2 regions of the Thiocystis violascens DSM 198 genome follow, and region 2 is predicted to be linked to the other one. Evidence: riboswitches for the same ligand, from Rfam matches in the RefSeq annotation. Region 2 holds a riboswitch; the other holds the start of a gene.
The links. A riboswitch is a leader RNA that binds a small molecule or an ion and turns the genes downstream of it on or off. The one in region 2 is predicted to bind cobalamin.

Region 1: it holds a riboswitch for cobalamin, as region 2 does, so the genes downstream of both, btuB (TonB-dependent vitamin B12 receptor) here and THIVI_RS22680 (IS701 family transposase) in region 2, are expected to answer to the same signal.

Annotation. Positions count from the first base shown of each region.
Region 1 is NC_018012.1:775,556-778,970, reverse strand. It holds gene btuB (TonB-dependent vitamin B12 receptor) at 1-1,780, opposite strand, end outside; cobalamin riboswitch at 1,956-2,203, opposite strand; gene THIVI_RS03480 (AbrB/MazE/SpoVT family DNA-binding domain-containing protein) at 2,562-2,804, shown strand; gene mazF (endoribonuclease MazF) at 2,804-3,142, shown strand; gene groL (chaperonin GroEL) at 3,306-3,415, opposite strand, start outside.
Region 2 is NC_018012.1:1,811,204-1,814,618, forward strand. It holds gene THIVI_RS22680 (IS701 family transposase) at 9-1,415, opposite strand; cobalamin riboswitch at 1,671-1,902, opposite strand; gene cbiB (adenosylcobinamide-phosphate synthase CbiB) at 1,937-2,899, opposite strand; gene THIVI_RS08100 (adenosylcobinamide amidohydrolase) at 2,910-3,415, opposite strand, start outside.

The sequences.
Region 1 (3,415 bases), 1.0 Mb from region 2:
ACCGCGCCTGGAGCCGTAAGGCAGGCGTGATGGCATATTCGGCGCGCAGATCGACCAGGGTGTAGCCGTCGAGCCGGGTGCGATTGGCCAGATCGTCGAAGCGTCGTCCGGCGACGAAGAGGGTCGCGCCGGCGGACCAGCGCTGGAACTGACGGTCGAGATCGAACCGGAAGGTCTGTTCGGGGCGGCGCGGCAACAGATTGCCCTCATTGGCCCCATCGGATCGGTTCTCCGGGTTCAAAAGCGTTAGATTGGCGGCCAGCTCGAGATCCAGAATCCGCGCCGATCCGGATGCCTCGATCCCCTGGATGCGCGCGCTGGCGATGTTGGCGGCGGCAAAGGTCGGCGCGTCGAAGGCGATCATGTCGTCGATCTCGGTCTGATAGAGACTGATCCCCCAGCGCCCGGACGCCTGCGCGCCGAGCGGCAGATTCCCGCCCAGCCCCAGTTCCAGACTGTGCGACTGTTCCGGATCCAGATCCGGATTGCCGAAGCCGGGGTAATAGAGTTCGTTGAAGGTCGGCCCCTTGAACGCCGTGCCATAGGAGAGCGAGAGCTGGATCCCATTGCCGAACAGGTATCCCAGGGCCGCGTTGCCTGTGACATGGGCGCCGAACTGCTGGTTGTCGTCCTGACGCAGACTGAGTTTCAGATCGGCGGCGCCAAAACGGCCCTGATACTCGCCGAAGACGCCGAGATTGTCGCGCGAGTCCTCGTTGTAGTCGACCGTGCCATCGACCCGGTCGTTGAGATAATCGACGCCGAGCGTGGCGATCTGTCCGGGCAGGATCGCGACATCGTTCTGTAGCGAGTAGGTCTCGCGCTCGGTGTTAAAGCTGTCGACAAAAAAATCGTCGAGACTGAGCGCGACATCCTCGTAAAAGGAGCGGTGCTTGTCCCAACTGTAACCGGCGGCCAGAATCACCGTCCAGGGCTTCAGGGGTTTCAAGGTTGCCGAGGCGCCCACTACTTGCTGTTCGGCGCGCGAAATATTGCCGGAAAACAGCGAACCGTCGAAATCCGAACGGTTCTCGGAGCGCAGCAGATGCACGTCGAGCTTGGCTGCGTCGCTGAATGCATAGCCGGCGCGCAGATTCACGCCGACATTGCGGTAGCCGTCGCGGTCGGGCTGAGTGACTCCGCAGCCGGCGAAGGGGGAGGGACTGCCATCGCAGGCATTGATCCCGTCGGTGCGGTCCAGGTTGGCGCCCAGGTTGAACCAGCCCTGGTCGCCGCCGCCGGACACTCCGGCGGAGACGCTGCCGGTACCGAGCGTGCCACCGCCGATGCTGGCACGGGCGGTCAGTGGACCGCCGCCCTGTTTGGTGAAAATCTGGATCACGCCGCCGATGGCTTCGGAGCCGTAGAGGCTCGAACGTGGACCGCGCACCACCTCGATGCGATCAATCTGCTCGATCGGCAGATTCTGCAGCGGCGCGGTGCCCAGCGTCGCCGATCCCACCTTGACCCCGTCGATCAGGACGAGGACGTGGTCGGCATTGGTTCCGCGCAAAAAGATCGAGGCCGGATGACCGGCGCCACCGCTCTGGGCGATGGCGACGCCGGGGATACCGCGCAGCAGATCCGGCACCGAACGCGCCTGACGGCGTTCGATCTCGGCGCGATCGATGACGGTCACCGAGGCCAGGGTCTGGCTTTCCGGCTCGGGCGTGCGGGTCGCCGTGACCACCACCGGGGCCAGTGTGGTCGCGGACTCGTCGGCCAGGGCAAGACTGGCCAGCGGCACGGTCAGCGCCGCCAGCATCAAAGGGTAATTCATCACAAGGCTCCAACAGCGGCCCGAGCGCACCCGCGCGGGCCAATCCAGGGAGGATCGGTGAGGAGTCAGGACGAGAGCGAGACCACGGACAAGCGACGGGGGCTAGCATCATCCCGGCCAGTCGCCCACGCGACCCCGGTGAGGAGCCATCTGCCATTCCGTTCGGGAAAGGTCGACGGCTCCAGATCCTCTGGCCGGTCTCCGGGCTCACGAGCGGGTATACCCCAAACGCGACGCCTTCCCATGAATGATCACAGTGGCATCAGGTCGCGTCTTGAACCGCATCCAGGGTCGGATGCGGTTCGCTCGTCTACCGTTGCGGGGGCAGCGTCGGCATTGCGCATCCATGAAGGCGCGCGCACCGACTTCCCGTTTAACCCATCAGGCGAAGGCCATCCGGGCACCGGAAGATCAAGCGGGCTATTTACGGCTTTTTCCGATGACGGGTCAATTGACAATTGTCATTCAGACATCGCATCATGTGGCGGCCGCATGACATTCGGATAAGAATAACCCGCAAAGGGAGGATCGTCTGTCGGCACACATTGTCGACTGATTAGTTGGAGGAAAGGCCGCGAGCGTGCCCGTCGATCGGGCACGCGCGCTACCTGCCTTAATCACCGAACCATGACGCTCCCTCGCATCCACCGAGTCGCGCCCGCGACATCGCTCTTCGATACGTTTGCCCGTACGCGATGATTGTCGATACTTTTGTTGATCCATCCGGTTTGCTGGCCTATCCTGTCGTCGGATCGACATTTGTTTCTACAGGAGTCGCAAAATGGCCGTTCAAATCGTCCGGAAATGGGGCAACAGTCCTGCAGTGCGGCTGCCTGCCGCCGTGATGGAGGCGGCGCATCTGATGCTCGATCAAGTCGTCGACGTGCGCGCGGAACAGGGTCGAGTCATCATTGAGCCAGTCGCGCCCACGTATTCGCTGGAGGCGCTTCTCGCGGGAATCACCGACGAAAATCGTCCTGACGAACAGGATTTTGGATTCGCCGAAGGCAGGGAACAGCTCTGATGACGACGCCCTACGTGCCCGACGAGGGCGACATCGTTTGGATGAACTTCACGCCATACAGCGGGCACGAGCAGGCTGGACGACGACCAGCCGTCGTCTTGAGTCCCAAGGCGTATAACCGTCGCGCCGGATTGCTCGTGTGTGTCCCCATCACCAACCAGATCAAGGGCTACCCATTCGAGGTCGCGCTGGCGGGTGCAGATGCCAGCGGCGCCGCACTGTCGGATCAAGTCAAAAGCCTGGACTGGCAGACTCGGCAGGCTGAGCGCAAGGGCAGGGCGACGCTCTCCGAAATCGTCGAAATCAAGGTCAAAATCAAGTCGCTATTGGGACTGTGAGCGGTGATCGCCATCCCGGCGTGCGAGAAGACGGGTGGACGGGTGGACGGGTGGACGGGTGGACGGTGAAAATTGTTGAGCAAAGACCGCGCGCCCGCTAACCGGGCGCGCGTTTTCTAACTAACATCACGAAACGACCAACGATTTCACGCGAGTGAAATCATCAATAGTCCATATCATCCATGCCGCCAGCGCCTGGACCCGCCGCCCCCTTTTCCTTCTTGGGTTCGTCGGCAACCATCGCCTCGGTGGTGATCATCAGACCGGCGACCG
Region 2 (3,415 bases):
CGCATTGACTATCCCGTCGCGGTCAGCTTGTAATAACGCTCGATATCCTTGCGCCTTTGCTCATGCCTGACCCGCATTTGCTGGATTCTTTTTTCGACCGCATCCGGATCGTTGAGTAGTAAAGCGATGATGAGAAGCCGAAGATCACGGCAACTCACCAATGGATAATCGGTTTTGTGCAAAAGACGCTCTTTAACAATAAAGGACAGCGACAACATCACCAGCGCCATATGGTGGTGCCAGGCATTCCATTTTCTGACTTGATAATCTGACATTCCTAATTCGCTTTTGGCTTCTTGAAATGCCCGTTCAACCCAATAGCGCTGTGCTTGCATGTAAGCCAGCCTTTCGATCGGGGTGCTCCGATAATCGACATTACTGAGTGAGTATTTGATCTTGTTGTCCGCGTGATTTCGGCTGATGACCAATACCCGCTCGGTCACGCGCTCCGACTTGCCATCCCAAACCCACACGGGAGCGGTATGAACGGACAGCGTGATCGGCCCTTTGGCCCCATTGCGAACGGCCATCGTGCGCCATTGGAAAGGATAAAGATGGTCGGCATACCATCTCACTTGCGTGGGGTCGCGATCAGCTTGAAGTTTGGTTGGCTTTCGTCCTCGCCCAGCGGATTCCGGAACCGATAGAATGGGTTTGAGGGGATAGATCATCTGATCGCAATGAACATCAAGCAGAAAATTTAACCCTATGTTATCTAAAGAAACACCAAGCTCTAACCCGTGTCCGTACAGGCCATCACCGCCCACCCAACCAATGTCTACGCCCGCCGCCAGATCGGATTGAATCATCTCCAGTGCGAGTTCGATCTTCGTTTTAAACTGACGTGCCTCTTCAGGAATACCCGCTTGGTCACATCGCTTTAAATCAGCGGTCCAGGACGTTGGAAGGAACAACCGCTCATTAATTAACGTGCTCTGTGATTCCCAAACTAAGCTGGCATAAACGCCCACCTGGCAATTCTCAACCTTACCAATGACACCGGCATATTGCCGCGCGACGCCAACGGAATACTTGCCTTTCTTGAGATGCGCTGACTCATCAATGATGTAGCCGACATCCCGACCGCGATAATTCGGCTGATTCGCATACAGACTTGAGGTGTCTTGGGCGATCGCACCGATGAGGTTTCCCGCCGACCACGGTGAATCTGTGATGAACTGTTGGATCCGTTGATAACCATCACCACCGGACACATCAATTTCTTCGTTGATGCGTTCGAGATTCCGTTTTCCGGCTTCAGTTTTGAGAAGACCCATGATGTAAGCTCGACTCAGTTCATGACCATCAGCTGTTTCGTTTTGAAAAAATTCGTGATAATCCTCCAGATGAGCGGAGAGGTTACCAACCATGTTTTTTAACATCGCATCGGTTTCGCTACCAATCGCGTTAGCCATGATCTGCCATTTCCAAATAAAATTTTCCCTGAAAATAATATTTGAAAATCATAAGCTTATGTCAAGCTAACAAAGTAGAATTAGGCTGGAGCAAATCGGCCCGGAATGGAATCTCCGCGGGAAAGGCGACAAGCCCAATCCACAGCGAGGTTCCGGAACAGGTCCGCGAGAGACATCCCAGGGATCAATGCGGGAAAGAAAGGGGCTTTGCAAGAGTGACAAGGCTCACATCCAGGGGATCACCCGCCCCAATTCGTGGTTGGAATCTGTATGGCAGGTCTCCTGACTCACGCGTCAACAGCTTCGTCAACCTTCCCAGGCATCGATCACTCGAACGGATCGAACCCAGTGGTCTATTGACGTGCCTATGCGTTTACAGTTGCGGGGACAGTCACGGAATTAGTCGAGATGTCTCGTACCTCACCGTGTTCCCTTTTAATCCCGAGTCAGAATGACGACCCCAGGAACCATAACTGGATTGATGTTAATCCGAACGATCATCCCATGTAAAGCGATCCTGATCACCATGGCATCGGGAATCGATAAGAGGCGATCACCAATCCGAGGACCATCGCGAATAGACAGCAGAGGGCAATCAAGGTCAACGCGCGCCGCAAATCCTCGGCCCCGAGATCGGCTGGCCAGTTTGGATCGCCCATGAAGACCTCGCGATTGATCAACTGGCCATCGCGCCAGACCGGACCCAGCAGTCGGACCCGCAGCGCGCCCGCGCAGGCGGCCTCGCTCCAGCCTGAATTGGGACTCGGGAGCAACCGGCGATAGCGCCAGGGCGAGCGGAGGGCGAGCCAGGGGTGCAGACGCAGGAGGGCGGCCGCGGTCGCGATCAGCAAGACCGAAAGCCGCGCCGGCAGCCAATGCACCAGATCGTCGCTACGCGCGCCCGCCCAGCCGAAACGCTCGTAGCGCGAGGTCCGGTAGCCGACCATGGAGTCCAGCGTCGAAACCACCTTGACCAGAATCAGCCCCGGAAGTCCGAACAGACAGAGCGCCCAGAGTGGTGTCAGCACCGCGTCGGTCAGATTCTCCGACAGGCTTTCGATGGTGGCGCGGACGATCCCGTCGCGTTTTAGCGGCTCGGTATCCCGTCCGACCAGCATCTTCATGTGCTCGCGCGCGGCCGGAAGATCCTCAAGGTCTCTCAGGACACGCCAACCCTGCTCCACCAGTCCACGCAGGCACAGCAGGCTATAGGCGATGTAAAGATCCCAAAGGAACGCCAGCCAGGGGTGGACAAGGCCAAGCCCAGCGCGGATCCCAAACCAGACGCCCAGCGCGCACGCCACCGTCAGCAACCAGTGCAGCACGCCGCCCAGCCGCCCGTTGAGCCCAACGGCGAAGAACAGGCGCTCGCCGGCCAGGATCAGGTCTCCGACCAGGCGGATGGGGTGCCAGCGATAGACCGGATCGCCCAGGGCGACGTCGAGCAGGCAGGCGGCGAGGATGAGCGCCAGGTGCTCGGTCATGACCACTTGCTCACAGCCATTTGCGCTCGAACCCCTTCACGACCGCCAGCGCTGCCAGTCGACCGGGCGGCAGCTCCTGACGCGCTTGCAGCAGGACGCGAAAATGACCGAAATGCTCGGGCGTCACGGCCACCGCCGCCGCGAGCAGGGCCGCCTGATTCAAGATCGCCTCGCGGGCGGCCTCGGCATGCAGCACGCCCGTGCGCGTCAGGTCCAGGATCTCGGCGAGCCCATAGGCCGCCGCCGCGCTCAGGGGATCATGGACAAGGGCGAGCAGGTTGCGCTCGAAACAGTTGGCATCCGCGGCATCCAGCTCGCCATGCGCCAGCTCCAGCAGGGTCGGTTCGTCGCAGCCATGGCGCCCCAGTGCCCCGCAGAGCGTGCGCCGTAGCTCGGCGCAGACGCCGTTTTGCAGCAGCAGACAACGGGTCACCGCCTCGTGGGTCGCCCGTCCCAGGAGTTCGCCCAGGGTATTGTGGCTCCCGGCCCAGTGCCGTTCCCAATCGTCCGCGCGCG